2 regions of the Bifidobacterium sp. ESL0790 genome follow, and region 2 is predicted to be linked to the other one. Evidence: riboswitches for the same ligand, from Rfam matches in the RefSeq annotation. Region 2 holds a riboswitch; the other holds the start of a gene.
The links. Region 2 has a riboswitch for thiamine pyrophosphate ahead of OZY47_RS02180 (hydroxyethylthiazole kinase). Riboswitches for the same ligand answer to the same signal wherever they lie in the genome.
Positions count from the first base shown of each region.

Region 1: another riboswitch for thiamine pyrophosphate. It lies ahead of OZY47_RS04995 (ECF transporter S component); the one in region 2 lies ahead of OZY47_RS02180 (hydroxyethylthiazole kinase).

Region 1 is NZ_CP113915.1:1,322,132-1,329,733, reverse strand. Features, by position in the region: gene OZY47_RS05005 (DUF3043 domain-containing protein) at 1-565, opposite strand, end outside; gene OZY47_RS05000 (dipeptidase) at 763-2,130, shown strand; TPP riboswitch at 2,753-2,864, shown strand; gene OZY47_RS04995 (ECF transporter S component) at 2,910-3,539, shown strand; gene OZY47_RS04990 (ATP-binding cassette domain-containing protein) at 3,608-6,412, shown strand; gene OZY47_RS04985 (RNA methyltransferase) at 6,503-7,480, shown strand.
Region 2 is NZ_CP113915.1:613,438-621,039, forward strand. Features, by position in the region: gene thiE (thiamine phosphate synthase) at 1-527, opposite strand, end outside; gene OZY47_RS02180 (hydroxyethylthiazole kinase) at 639-1,574, opposite strand; TPP riboswitch at 1,566-1,685, opposite strand; gene OZY47_RS02185 (NAD(P)H-binding protein) at 2,057-2,686, opposite strand; gene OZY47_RS02190 (NAD(P)-binding domain-containing protein) at 2,932-3,546, opposite strand; gene OZY47_RS02195 (helix-turn-helix domain-containing protein) at 4,028-4,369, shown strand; gene OZY47_RS02200 (ABC transporter ATP-binding protein/permease) at 4,648-7,530, shown strand.

The sequences.
Region 1 (7,602 bases), 710 kb from region 2:
GCAGCTGAATCGCGCGGCCCCAGGCGTAGGAGCAGGAGCGCGAGCCCTTGGCCACGGCCTTCTTGCCGAACTTGTCGATGAGCTTCTTCTTGAGCGTGTACCACATCACGACGATGTCGACGACGGCGATGATGAGGTAGATATAGGAGAATCCGATGATCGGCGCGTAGAGCGCGGGCCATTTGATGGCCAGCAGCATGCCGAGGATCATCGCGCCGAAGACGACGGGGATGAAGTATTCGGCGATGTTGAAGCGGGCGTCGACGTAATCACGGATATAGACGCGCCACGGAAGCTGCTCGGACTTGGGCATGTGCGACAGGTCGCCGGTGCGCATGGCGTCGTACTCGCGGTCCTCGCGGGCCCGGACGCGCTTCTTGTTGGCCTTCGCGTCGGCCTTGCGGTCCTTCGGGACGAGCGGATGCAGGTTCCTGTCCTGGGCCACCTTGCGCTTGGGGGTGGGGCGCCCCTTGCCCGCCTGGGCGTCCTGTTTGGGCTTCGATTCGGCGATGGGCTCCTGCGCCGGCTCCTGCTTCTTATCCTTGTTGAAAGGGTTCCATGTCATGTTTGCAGATTACGGTGAAGGCTAGACTCTTGGCGGTTTTGGGCGTGCTGGCGGGCGCCTGGTTTCCGGCGTTTTCGCGCCCATTGTGGTCGGCCGTTCCGGCGCTTGGTTCGCCACGTCCGGGCTCACGGAGAAGCCAATGGTATTTTGGTATGTTGATAACGACGAAGACAAACACATATATAAAGGAGCTTCACATGGCTGGAACGAGAGTCGAGGAGATCAGGGGGCGCGTGGACGGCGATTTCGCGCGCATCGTCGACCTGCTGAGCAAGAAGGTCGCGCTGAAATCGGTTTCGGCGCAGGGCATCACCGGCGAGCACATGCGTCGTTCCGCGCAATTCGTGGCCGACGAGCTGAAGGCGCGCGGTGTGGACGCCAAGGTGGTGCAATCCACCAATCCGGACGGCACCCCGGGCGCCTTCGAGGTGGTCGGCTCCAAGATCGTCGACCCCGACGCTCCTACTGTGCTGCTTTACGCGCACCACGACGTCCAGCCCGTGCCCGACGCCTCCGCGTGGGACACCGATCCGTTCGTGGCCACCGAGGTTGACGGACGCCTGTACGGGCGCGGCGCGACCGACGACGGCGGCGGCATTGCCATCCATTCCGGGGCGCTGCACGCGCTGGGTGACGAGCTCAAGGTCAATATTAAGGTCTTCATCGAAGGCGAGGAGGAGATGGGATCGCCGAGCTTCATCCCCTTCATCGAGGCGCATCAGGACGAGTTCGCCTCGGACGTTATCATCGTGGCCGACTCGGGCAACTGGAGCGCCGAGATTCCGAGCCTGACCACCAGCCTGCGTGGCAACACCGATTTGGACGTGACGGTGAAGGCGCTGGAGCATCCGGTGCATTCCGGCCAGTTCGGCGGTCCGATTCTCGACACGAACACGCTTTCGGCCATGCTTATCGCCTCGATGTACGACAAGGACGGCTCGCTGGTGATTGATGGGCTCGAAGGGGGAGACCCGGTCGGCGGCCTGCAGCGTGACCTTGACGAGGCGAGCGTGCGCGCTGATTCCTCCGTGGTCGACTCTTACCGCTTTGCCGGCACCGGTTCGCTGGCCTCGCGCTTGTGGACCAAGCCGAGCGTCTCCGTCATCGGCTTCGACGCGCATCCGGTCGAGGGATCCTTCAACGTCATCGCCAACGAGACCCGCTTCCGCCTCTCCATCCGCACCGCGCCCAACCAGCGCCCGGCCGACGCCGCCAAGGCCGTCACCGACTTCCTGCTGGCCCATGCGCCGTTTGGAGCCGAGGTGACTGTTTCGACGCTCGACGAGGGCATGGGATGGAGCATGGACCCCGACGCCGAGGCCACCAAGGACGCGGAGGAATCCATGCGTGAGGCGTTCGGCGTTGAGCCGATCAACAAGGGCGAAGGCGGATCGATCCCGTTCATCCCCGAGCTGCAGAGGATCTTCCCTGCGGCCCAGGTCCTTGTCACCGGACCCGAAGACCCTAAGGGCAACGCCCACAGCCCCAACGAATCGATCGATCTCACCAGCCTCAAAAACAATGTGATCACCGAGGCACTCATCCTCGACAAACTGGGGCACTGAACGCAAATAGGGTAGTCGTGACTGCGCGGGATATGCGATGTTCGGGACGCTCCTTGGCCGCTCGGCCATGTCTTACGCCCGAACATCGCATATCCCGCACAGCCACTAGTGATAATGATTATGCGCCGTGTAATTAAAAAAGCGGATGCTGCCGCAGGCTTTAGGTCTCTTACTGTTGGCGCGCCGAGTCTACGCCATTGGCCTGCGGCAGCGACTGAAACTGTGGCCTTTCGGCTGGTGTTTTTGGACGATGCTTTCTTAATTGATTCTGTGGGTAAATGCTGATTGGTGACGAGGATGTTTGTCTTTGCTGCTTTTGATATAGCTTCTTGATGTTGCTCGGCCCAGGATGCAGATTTGCACTGTTCCGAGAGATGTTTGCCCTTATCACTTGGCGGCTAACCGGTAAGTGACCGTGTGCCTGCGGCAGCTATTCGCTTGTGAGTCACCTCCGTGGCCGCTCCTTGAATCGGATTCCTGAGGCACGAGTGTGGGGTGGGGATGTCCCATGTTCGGGCGTAAGACATGGCCGAGCGGCCAAGGAGCGTCCCGAACATGGGACATCCCCACCCCACACGACCACCCTGCGTAAGACAGTTTGCCCTGGCCACGCTCTAGGATGACGAATTGACACGGGGGCTGGTCGTTAATGGCTGGCTGAGATGAGGGTTTCCTCGACCGAATGAACGTGAGTCCGGACAATGCCGGCGAACGGACGTCTCTTCCCGTGCCTTGTATGCGCGCCGAAAAGCGGTGCGCACGTACGAAAGGCACAGATCATGTCAAATTCGAATACCATAGTCAAACCCGCCAAGCCGAATCTCAAATGGCGCGTCGTCGACATCGCCGTCGCGTCTGTCATCGGCGTGGCCAGCGCGCTGATCTACTGGGTGGCCGCGCTGCTCTACGGCCCCATCGGCTCGCCGCTTGACGCTCTGGTTCCCGGCCTCGGCGGCCTGATGAATGGCTTCTGGCTCTTCGCCGGCCCGCTCGCCGCGGTCATCGTGCGCAAACCGGGCGCGGCCACGTACGCTGAGGTGGTGGCCGGTGTGCTCGAGGCTCTGCTCGGCAACCAGTGGGGCGGCGCAGAAACATTCCTCATGGCGCTGGTGCAGGGGTTGTGCGCCGAAATCGTTTTCCTCGTGGTCATGTATAGAATCTGGAACGTGGTGACGTTGACGCTTTCCGGTGCTCTCTCGGCCGTGGGCTGCTGGGGCTATACGTTCCTCACGCACTTGCAGGGCTTCCAACTCACGGGCGCGTACGGCGTCTGGAACCTCGTCGCCACGCTCATCTCCGGCGGCCTGGTGGCGGGCCTGCTGATGTGGTACCTCTATATCGCCATCGCGAGGACGGGCGCGATCGACAAGTTCGCCTCGGGCCGGCAGGTTCGCGTGTCCAACAAATAGGTGTCGCGTCGTCAAAGGAATGATGACGGACTATATTGACGGTATCGGTGGCAAGCACAAAGGGACGTATGCGTAGCAACAGGAGAATGTCTCCCGGCGATGGCGGGGACGCACGGCTGTCGGGAGGCCAGGGGGAGACCCGGACCTCACCGACGGTCGATGGCGCGGGCGATGCCGGTACGTCAACGGTTTTGCATGGCCGTCAGGGTGTAGAAAGTTCTACCGATGCAAGCGTTCGCCGTCCGGCCGAACCTGCTTCGATCCGTTTCGACGATTGGGGTTACCGCCACGCCTCACGCCGCCATTTCGCCGTGCGCGGCCTGAACCTTGAGATTCGGGCGGGGGAGCGTGTGCTGTTGCTGGGCGCCTCAGGCATTGGCAAATCCACGATTCTGGAAGGTGCCGCCGGACTGTTGGGCGAGGGAATCGCGCAGCAGGAAGCCGTTGCCGAACACAGCGAGAAAGAGAGCGAATCGCCCGAGACCATCGCCGTCGAGGATTCCGAGGGCGGTGTCACCGAAGGGCGGATTCTCATCGATGGCGTGCCGTCGGCAAACGCCCGTGGTCGCGTGGGACTGGTGCTGCAGGACCCGGACGCGCAGACGATTTTCGAGCGTCTCGGCGACAACGTGGCCTTCGGCCCGGAGAACATGGGCGTGCCGCGGCCTCAAATTTGGCAACAAGTGCGCGAAAGCCTTGCGGCAGTTGGGCTTGATGGCTTGCAATTGCACCGTTCCACCATGCACCTGAGCGGCGGACAGATGCAGCGGTTGGCGCTCGCCGGCGCGCTCGCGATGAGACCAGGCGCTTTGCTGCTGGACGAGCCGACCGCGAACCTCGACCCTGATGGGGTGGCGCAGGTGGTCGACGCGGTTCGCCACGTCCTCGATGATACGAAATCGACGATGCTCTTGGTTGAGCACCGCGCCGGCCCCTGGATCGACATGGTAGACCGTGTGATCGTGCTCGGCCTCGAGTCTCGTGACCAGCAGTGCGCTCGCGTCACCCAAGTCGGCGCGGACTCCGAAATCGACCACAGTGGATTCCGGCGCACCATCGTGGTCGCCGACGGCACGCCCGATGAGGTCTTTGGCGACAAAGCCTTGGATTTCGCGGCACTCGGCATCTGGGTGCCCGGCAAATACCGCCGCTCCGAAGACGAGATCCGTCGCGTCCACACCGATGACGAGCCCGCAAGCGGCCCGGCCATCGGCGACGCCAAGGCGTTGCTGACCACCCATGACCTGTCGATCGGACGTGCGGGCAAGGCCATCGCCAGTCACATCGACATCTCCTTCGCCGCCGGCCAGATCACGGCGCTCGTCGGTCGCAACGGCGTTGGCAAATCCACGTTGTCACTGACGTTGGCGGGGCTCTTGGAACCGGTATCAGGGAGCGTTGAGGCGTCCCCTGAGCTGGCCCGGGGTGCCGATGGAGCCTCGCCAATCACTTGGAAATCAAGGGATTTGGCGGCCCGTATCTCCTACGTGTTCCAGAATCCTGAGCACCAATTCGTCCGTGGCACCGTGCTCGAGGAGGTCATGCTGGGGCTGTTGCGCACCGGCAGCGACGAGGATGGGGCGAAAGCGAAAGCCCGTGCCCTGCTGCGCCGCTTCAGCCTCTCGCAGTACGCTTCGGTCAATCCTTACACGCTTTCCGGCGGCGAGAAGCGCCGCTTGACGGTGGCGGCAGCGCTGGCTTCGGCCCCCCGCGTGATCATCCTCGATGAGCCCACCTTTGGCCAAGATCGCCGTACTTGGATGCAGATCGTCGGTCTCATCCACTCGTTGCGCGGCGATGGTGTGAGCGTCATCGTCGTCACCCATGACCGCGACCTGGTCACGGCTTTGGGCGCGCGCGTTATCGAATTGGAAGCTGAGTCCGAGAATGCCGTAGCCTCTGAAGGCAGTGCCGACGTCGATATCGACGCCAACGCCAATACCAGTATCGATTCAACCAAATCCGGTGACAGCGGCTCCGAAAACCGCGAATCTTTTACCCAAAGCCAGACATCTGCGTCAACTTCAAGCAGCCCCATTCCGGTATCCTCGAGCGAAACCACCATCATCGTCAGCCCGGTCAACGAGCGTGACGAGCAGCCAAGGCCATCGAGCCGCTCGCCGTTCCTGGCCTCCCTCAACCCCTCGTTCCGCCTTATCGGCGGATTTGTCGCCGCCCTGCCGCTGATTCTGAGCCTCGATTGGGTCTCCGCCAGCGTCGCGTTGGCGCTTGAAGTCGTCATCCTCGCCTTCATTGGCTTCTCGCCATGGCGTGTCGTCAAATCGACCTGGCCCGTCTTCATCGGCGCCCCGTGGTCGGCCCTCGCCGTGCTGCTCTACGGCAAGCAGGGCGGCAGAATCTGGTGGCATTGGGCGATGATCACCGTCACCGACCGCTCCGCCACGCTCGCGCTGGCCACCGGCATCCGCATCCTGGCGATCGGTATCCCAGCCATCATCGCCGTGCTCGGTGTGGAGACCACCGACCTGGCCGACTCCTTCAGCCAGATTCTCCACCTGCCCGACCGTTTCGTCTACGGCGGCCTCGCGGGCATGCGCCTCTTCTCCGTGCTGCGAGACGACTGGGCCGCGCTCACCGCCTCCCGCCGCTCGCGTGGCCTCGGCGACGAGAACAAGGTCAAAGCCTTCTTCCCGCAGGCTTTCGCGCTGCTGGTCCTCTCCATCCGCCGCTCCACCATGCTCGCCACCGCGATGGAGGCCCGTGGCTTCGGCGCCGACACCCCCCGCACCCACGCCCGCGTGAGTCGCGTGAATCCGCGCGATTGGGCCTTCGTCATCGTCTGCGCCCTTATCCCCACGCTCGCCCTGATCGCCGCCGCCTTCACCGGTCATTTCGTCTTCTTCGGCGGCTGAGCCCGGCAAGTCACGTGGTTCGGTTTCAGAGCCGGACTTGTTTGCCCTGCAACCGGCCAGTTGCCTCAGCGGTCGCGTAAGCTATGGGTTATGCCTTTCAACCAGCACATCATCGACAATCCGAAATCCGAGCGCGTGCGCCGCGTGGCCGAGCTCGAGAAGACCAAGGCCCGCAAGAAGTCCGGACGCTTCATCGTCGAAGGGCCGCAATCGGTGCGTGAGCTCGTACGGTGGATGCCCAACGTGGTTGAGGATTGCTATGTGCAGTTGGGGGAGCGCCAAGGCGGTCTGATTTCGGAGGTTGTGGACGCCATCGCCCGCGAGGCCGACGACCAGGGCCTCTATATCCACCAGGTCACCGAACCGGTGATGCATCATATGAGCACGGATTCGCAGGGCATCGTCGCGGTCGCCGATCTGGACGCCATGCGTGGACGGATGGCCAACGCCTTCAACAACGGCAATGGCAACGGTAATGGCGATGGCGATAACGACCAGGGCTCCACAAACGGCACCATCGCGGCGTTCTGGCAGATACGCGACCCGGGCAACGCGGGCACGGTCATCCGCTCGGCCGATGCCGCCGGCTGCAAGGCCGTCATCTTCGTCGACGAATGCGTCGACCGTTTCAACCCGAAGGTCATCCGATCCACGGCAGGCTCGCTCTTCCATCTGCCCGTGGTGACGATGGGCACCGACGAGTTCTTCGCTTGGGCGCAGGTCCAGAGTCTCGGGGTGATGGCCGCCGACGTCTATGGCACGCCTGAGGTCAGACCGGAATCGTTGATCGATGTGATCGCGCGATCCAGCGGCTCGCAAGAAAACGACACCAGCATGGCTGGCGGCCGAAAGAACGATGTGTCTGATGCCGGTCCCAAGGATTCCTCGCGCGTGATCATTTTCGGCAACGAGGCCCGTGGCCTGCCCGAGGACGTGTTGCGGCGCGTGCAGTGCATCGTCTCCATACCCCTCTATGGCAAGGCGGAATCGCTCAACCTGGCCACCAGCACCTCGGTGATGCTCTTCTCCCTGGCGATGGCCGACCACGCCCGCGCAAACGGCAGATAAATAGGCAAAACACACTCGCGTTTCGACCTCGCCGAATCGCGGAATCCCGCCTTCTCCAACGCCTGTTATGTCGAGTCATATTGGGAGAATGAAAAGGTTGCAAACGCTTGGATTCCGCGTGT
Region 2 (7,602 bases):
GTGTGGCGCTTGTGGTCGGCGCCGATGACGATGCAGTCGGGCTTGGTGGTGCTCGGGTGCAGCGGCCCGGCGCCGATATAGTCGATGGTGCCGGCGGGCAGGGCGTTGGCGGCTTTCACCTCATCGAGGACCTTGCAGCTCAGGCCGATGATGGCGTCGGGGCCCAGCAGCTTGCGCACCTCCACGGGATTCATGTCGTCCTGGCCGATATGCACGCCGTCCACCTTGATGCCCATGTCGCGGCACTGCCACGCCACGTCCACACGGTCGTCGATTACCAGCGGCACGGTGTCGGATTTGCCGGCCTCGGCTATGACGTCGGCGGCTTGACGGGCCAGCTCGGTGATGGTTTTGGCGTCACCGGGCTTCACGCGAATTTGCACGAAGGTGATGCCACCAGCCAGCGCCTCTCGCACGATGTCGGCGACGGGCCACGACTTGGTGTCGGCCGGGCCGAGCACCAGGTAGGAGCTCAGGTCGAAGTGGTCACGCATGGAGGCGAGTGGTGCGCAATGAGATGTAGTCAAGATTAGCTCGATTCTATAAAGGACTATGAAACGTAAGCGGCTCTGAAAGAGATTTCGTGATTGACTCGAGCGCGAGCATGAGCATCGTGCTCGAGTCAATCACGAAATGATTCAGCCAAGGATGGGTGAAGCGGCGATCTGCTCGGGAGTGGTGGACCACAGGCCGTCGAGGAACGCGACCTGGAACGACCCCGGGCCGTGGGAATTGGCTTCTCCGGTCTCGCTGGCGCGGTTGTAGAGCGCGCTGGCGGCGAGGGCGGCGGTGAGCGGGTCGGCGACGGCCAGATAGGTGGCGGTCACACCGCCTAGGGAGCAGCCGGCTCCGGTGATCTTGGTCATCATCGCGCTGCCGCCGGGCAGGCGATAGGTGCGCTCGCCGTCGGTGACGAGGTCGGTCTCGCCCGAAACGGCCACGGCGCCCTGCCCCTGCGCGTCGAACCTGGCGATGTATCGCGCGAGGGTACGTGCGGCGGCCTCGGCGGCCTCGACGTCGTCGGCCGACTCGACGCCCACAGGTCCGCTGGACTGTTTGGCTGAGGCGGAATCGGAAGTGGAATCGCCCTCGTCCAACGGCAGTTCCCACATCTCCCGCAGCTTGATGATCTCGGAGGCGTTGCCACGGATGATGGTGGGCGGCGCCGCCTTGAACGACTTCAGAATCGCGGTGCGCGTGGTCCCCAGGCCCGCCGCCACCGGGTCGAGCACCCAGCGGTGGTGGTCGGCCTGGAACTTCTCGGCGATCTCCTTGAGCGCGTCCTTGTAGAAGGGCAGCAGCGTGCCGACGTTGATGTAGCTGGCTCCGCTCGCCGCCTCGCCGCCCGCGATGTCGTCGGGCAAAAAGCTCATCGCCGCCGTGCCGCCCGCCGCCAGCTGCGCGTTGGCCACGAGGTTGATGGTGACGAAATTGGTGAAGGATTGCGCCAGTGGCGTGGTGTCGCGCACCTTTTGCGCCGCGTCAAGAACGTTCGCGCGCACCGGATCGTCCGAAGCCAAATCGCTCGGATTATTGAGATTGCTGTTTGCAAATGAGTATGCGTCATTGACCATATTCGCGTCTCCCTACGATGGTATTAACCAACAGGTTCCAAGGGTCGAGCGTCCGCTCGTCTCAACTCGCGCGCCCACCGAGGCGGGCCGCAGGTTCCCCTGCACTTACAGCTCAAGACGCTATGCGCTTCATTGGACAAGGCCTGAGTGTTATGCATGAACTTCGCTGCTGTCGCATTATCGGCGTCTGGTCGAAGATGCGTTCCTCACGCCAGCGTGGTTGTCGGGAATCTTTCATGGTGAAGGTATCCAATATTTCGGCATCGGAATGTTCCGCAGGTCTTCGATAACAGGCCAAGCTATGGGCCAAAATTGAGATGTTCAAGATTCGGTTTTAGTGGCGGGCGGGTCTGTCTTAGGGAACCCGAAAACGGGAACTTGAACAAACGAAAACCCGCAACTTACCGGAGCGATACTCGATATCCGATAGGTTGCGGGTTCGTCAGCGGTATAAGCCGCGTCTGGGTTGGTGTGCGGGCGAATTACCAGCGCACGGAGATGCGCTCGCGGTCGTGCGGCTGGTCCGCGGCGATTTCGTCGACCATGGCCACCGCGTAATCGGCGTAGCTGATGGCGCTCTTGCCGTCCGCGTCGGTGGTGTATTCCTCGCCGGTCAAAACGTACTTGCCGGTGCGTGGGCCGTCGGCCTGGAAGTCGCCGGCGGGGCTCACGTAGGTCCAGTGCACGTCGTCACGTTTGCGCAGCGCGTCGAGCGCCTTGCCCATCGCCAGCGGCACGCCCTTGATGTTGTCGGGGAACGAGTCGGAAAGCTGCTTGGTGTGGGCCTCGTCGGTGTAGAGGCTGCCCGCGCCACCGACCACCAGCAGGCGGGTGTTGCTTCCGGACAGGGCGTCGGCCAGGTGCTTGAGCGAGGTGCTGTGCTCGTCGAGCTTGGCCGGGTCGAAGATGCCGAAGGCGTCCACCACCGCGTCGAAGCCGGTGAGGTCGTCGGCGGTAAGGTCGTATAGGTCCTTGATGATGGCGTGCTGCGCCTTGGTCTTGTTTTCGCCTCGCACAATGGCGGTGACGTCCATGCCGCGGTTGACGGCCTCCTCAACGATTAGCCTTCCGGCCTTGCCGTTGGCCGCCACGACTGCGATGTTCTTGCTCATATTATCGTTCTTTCCATATTTGTTATTGCTTGATTGGATGTCAGGTTGTTTGTTGAGCCGATGCGATCGGCTATGTATTTTGGCGGATCTCGCGTTATCCAACGATTCCGCCTTATGGCTGTTTCGCGTCTGAGGCGGAGGATGCTGTGACGCTATCTGTCGTCGTCATTCCAGATTATCGCTGTTCGTAAGGTCGAAATCGACAATCTGGGATGACGCTGGTCCGGTTTACTTAGGTGTCGAGTCTACTTGACGACCTTGAAACCACTGGTCCACTGGGTGGCGCCGCTCATCGCCAGCACCATCTGCAGCGCGCCGAACGCCTCCATGTACGAGGCCCGCTTGAGCGCGCCCGCGTCCACGAAGCGCAGGCCAGCCGCCTCGACGACGGCTTGCAGCGCCTGCCTGGCGTCCTCGCTGTCGGATGCCGCCATCACCGTGGTCGGTGCGCCGTCGTTCACGCCGCTGGCCAAAGTCGCGGCGAAATCGGTGTTGAACGCCTTGACCACCTTGGAGTCGGGCAGCTTGCCCGCCAGTTCCTCCGCGGCCGAATGCACACCTTGCGGCAGCGCGAGATCCATCGTGCCGAAATCGACGGGATTGCTGGGGTCGACGACCACCTTGTCGGCGAGCTGCGCGCCATAATCCGCGACCACGCTGGCCTCGGCGGGGTAGGGCAGCGCCAAAATGACGATGTCGCCGGTGATGGGCTCGCCCCAAACCGCCGGGGTGACGCCGGAGACCGCGGCGGCCTTGCTCTTGTCGCGGTCGATGACCTGCACGTCGGCCCCCGCCTTGACGCCGATGCCGGCGACCGCCGAGCCGATGTTGCCTGATCCGAAAACGGTGATGCTTGCCATGATGCGCTCCTTCTACCTTGTTGCGTTTTGCCTTTGCCTCGTAGCTTTGAATCCAAGCTGATATCATGTGGATTCGTGGCGTGCGATCTATGAGTAACTGTAGCAGAGAACAGCGTTTCAAGTTGGTAGTTACATTTTGGAAGTATAGATACTTAAAAGTAACTTTTGCGCCGTTCCAACGATGGTTCGCGATGAAAATAATTAAGATACGCTATGAGAGGAACGGTAGAAAAGGAGTATAACGTCCAAAGGTACTGTTAGTTTCAAAAAGTAACCATGAATTGATCCAGCATGAATTGAGCCAATCGTCTTAGACTCGTTCGGGCGCAACGTGAACCATGAATACGTCATGTCGAACGATGATGAGAGGCGGTGCGAGGATGAACGCGATGGATAAAAACGGAAAGGAAGGCGGAGCGTGCAAGGAACGAAGGATTCCGCAAGCGTGGTGGACGAGGTGACCGCGAAGAACGTCAAGGCGATGAAAGGCGCCAAGGGCGCTGCTGGCAAATCGCTGCCGGCCTGCCCGGTCGAGACGACGATGACGCTGATCGGCAACAAATGGACGGTGCTCATCGTGCGCGACCTGCTGCAGGGCACCAAGCGTTTCAGCGAGCTGCGCCGTTCGGTGGGCAACGTCTCGCAGAAGGTGCTCACCTCCAACCTGCGCGAGATGGAGGCCGACGGGCTGGTCAACCGCAAGGTCTACGCCGAGGTTCCGCCCCGCGTCGAATACTCGCTCACTCCGACCGGCCGCAGCCTCAAAACCGTCATCGACGCCATGCGCACCTGGGGCACCTCCTACCAGCGCGCCATGCGCTAGCCCGCACCAGTGGAAAAAGCACCAAAACAGGCCCCAAAAGGTGCTTATTCCCGCAGTGAGCGCCCTAATCAGTGGGGAAAGCACCAAAACAGGCCCGAAAAGGTGCTTTTTCCACAGTGGGCTGCTGAATCTGTGGAATAAGCACCTTTTTGGGTCGATTTTGGCGCTTTTCTCACTGGGTAGATGGGCGGAGCTGGACGGGTGTGCGTTGGGGTAGAGTGGCAGGACGAAGCGCGATGTGACGCGACAACGACGCAAGACAGGCAGCGAGGGAATTCGTGCTAGAAATCAAAGACATCAGCAAGGAATACAAGACAGGTGATTTCGTCCAGAAGGCGCTGGACCATGTGAGCCTCACCCTGCGCGACAACGAGTTCGTCGCCATTCTGGGCCCGTCCGGCTCGGGCAAGACCACGTTACTCAACATCATCGGCGGGCTCGACCGCTATGATGACGGCGACCTCATCATCAACGGCACCTCGACCAGAAAATACAAGGACCGCGACTGGGATTCCTACCGCAACCACACGGTCGGCTTCGTCTTCCAGAGTTACAACCTTATCCCACACCAGACCATCCTCTCCAACGTCGAGCTGGCACTCACGATTTCCGGCGTCTCGCGCGCCGACCGCCGTAAGCGCGCTGAAGAGGCGCTGAAGAAGGTCGGCCTGGGCGAGCATATCAACAAGAAGCCGAACCAGCTTTCCGGCGGCCAGATGCAGCGCGTCGCCATCGCCCGCGCGCTGGTCAACGACCCGAGCATCGTGCTGGCCGACGAGCCCACGGGCGCGCTCGATTCCGAAACCTCCGTGCAGATCATGGACCTGCTCAAAGAGGTGGCCAAAGACCGTCTGGTCGTCATGGTCACCCATAACCCCGACTTGGCCCACGAATACGCCACCCGCATCGTCGAACTCAAGGACGGCGTGATCCGCGGCGACTCCCAGCCCGTCGAGCCCGAGGAGACCAAGGACGAGAAGCCCGCCGTGCATCGCACCATGGGCAAGGCCTCGATGTCGTTCGCCACGGCCGTCGCGCTGAGCTTCAACAACCTGCGCAGCAAGAAGGCCCGCACCATCCTCACCTCGTTCGCCGGCTCCATCGGCATCATCGGCATTGCCCTGATTCTTTCGGTTTCGACCGGTGTGAACCGCTATATCGCCGACATCCAGAAGGAGACGTTGACCTCGTACCCCATCGAGATCAACGAGCAGACCTTCGATATGAACAAGATCATGGACACCGCCCAGGCCACGGCCGATTCCAAGGAGAAGGCCAAGCCGCGCAACGGCATCTACCCCGACGATTCCAGCGTCAAGGGCGCCGCGTCGGTGACCAGCGGCATCACCAGCAACAACCTGAGCCCCTTCAAGCAGTACCTCGACAAGCCGGGCAACGACGTGCGCAAATACGTCGGCGACGTCGGCATCCAATATTCGTATTCGCCCAAGTTCTCCGTGTTCACCCACGACGCCAAGGGCACGCTGGTCGATGTGGACGGCGTGAAGGTGGGCGGAAGCTCAGCCGCCACAGAGTCCGCCGCCAGCACGTTCGCCGGGCTCAACTCCTCCTCGAACGATCTGAGTGGCCTGCAATCCCTGCAGATCTCCAAGCTCACGGGCAAAACCGACAACAACAAGGCCCCGTCCGCCTTCTCCGAGATCATGCCCGGCGAGCACGCCGACAAGCAGCCGATCAGCTCGGTGATTACCGACAACTACCAGATGGTCAAGGGGCATTGGCCCAAGTCCAGCGACCAGGTGGTGCTCGTGCTCGACAAGAACAACGAGATTCCGCTCACCCAGGTCTATGAGCTCGGCCTGCTGCCCAGCGCCGACTACAACGACATGATGAACAAGCTCAACAGCGGCGAGAAGGTCAAGACCGACACCTCGCGCATCGACTATTCCAAGGCCATGGACCAGCCGCTCACCCTGTTGCCGGCCGCCGACCAATACGTCAAGGGCGATGACGGGCACTACAAATACGTGGGCAACGACGCCGATCAGGTGGGCAAGCTCATGGACTCGCCGTCCGCCGTGAAGCTACATGTCGTGGGTGTCATCCGGGCGAACGCCGGCGCCAAGACCACGCCGTTGGCCCCGGGCGTGGGCTATACGCGCATGCTCACCAACACCCTCATCGATCACGCGAAATCCAGCGAGATCGTGGCCGCGCAGAAGGCCGACCCGAGCCATAACATCCTGAACGGCATGACCTTCGCGCCTAGCGACGACGCCACCAAGGCCGCCAACGCCAAGGCCTACGTGGCCTCGCTGCCCGTCTCCGACCAGGCGAACATGGCCAAGAGCCTCATGACCCAGGCTCCCGGAGGCATGGGCGCGGCGAGCTCCAACCAGTCTGCCGACGTCACCGCGCAACGCAACGCCGCCGCGGCCGCCGCGGGCAACTCCGCCGTCGCCAGCAACCCGCAGGAAGCGATCTCCGGCATGGGCGAGCAACAGGTGGCGCAGGCCTTCAGCAACTACCTCGCCACGGCCCCTGAGAACGTGCTGGTCTCGATTTACAACCAGTACGTCTCCACCGGCACCTACAACGGCAACCTCGCCGATTTCGGCGTCATCGGCCGCGACGCCCCGAGCTCCATCAAGATCTACGCCGACAGTTTCGACGCGAAGAACAAGATCGAGGACGCCATCAAGCAATACAACGACGGCGCCAAGAAGAAGGACCGCATCGTCTACACCGATTACGCGGGCCTGATGATGAACTCGGTGACCACCATCATCAACGTCATCACCTACGTGCTGATTGCCTTCGTGGGCGTCTCGCTGGTGGTCTCGTCGATCATGATTGGCATCATCACCTACATCTCCGTGCTCGAACGCACCAAGGAGATTGGCATCCTGCGCGCGATGGGCGCCTCGAAGCACAACGTCTCCACGGTCTTCAACGCCGAGACGGGCATCATCGGGCTGTGTGCCGGCGTCATCGGCATCCTGGTGACGCTGATACTGATCGTGCCCGGCAACGCGGTGATGCACCACTTCATGGGCACCAACCGCGTCAACGCCGCGCTGCCACTCTCCGGCGCGATCATATTGATCGTGCTGTCGGTGGTACTGACGCTTATCGGTGGCCTCATCCCGTCGCGCAAGGCCGCCAAGCAGGACCCGGCGACGGCGTTGCGTACCGAGTAAATCCCAGCTACCACCCATAACCTTTTCTATCGCTGAGTGGTGAGTCAGCGATAGAAAAGGTGCGTGGCTGCT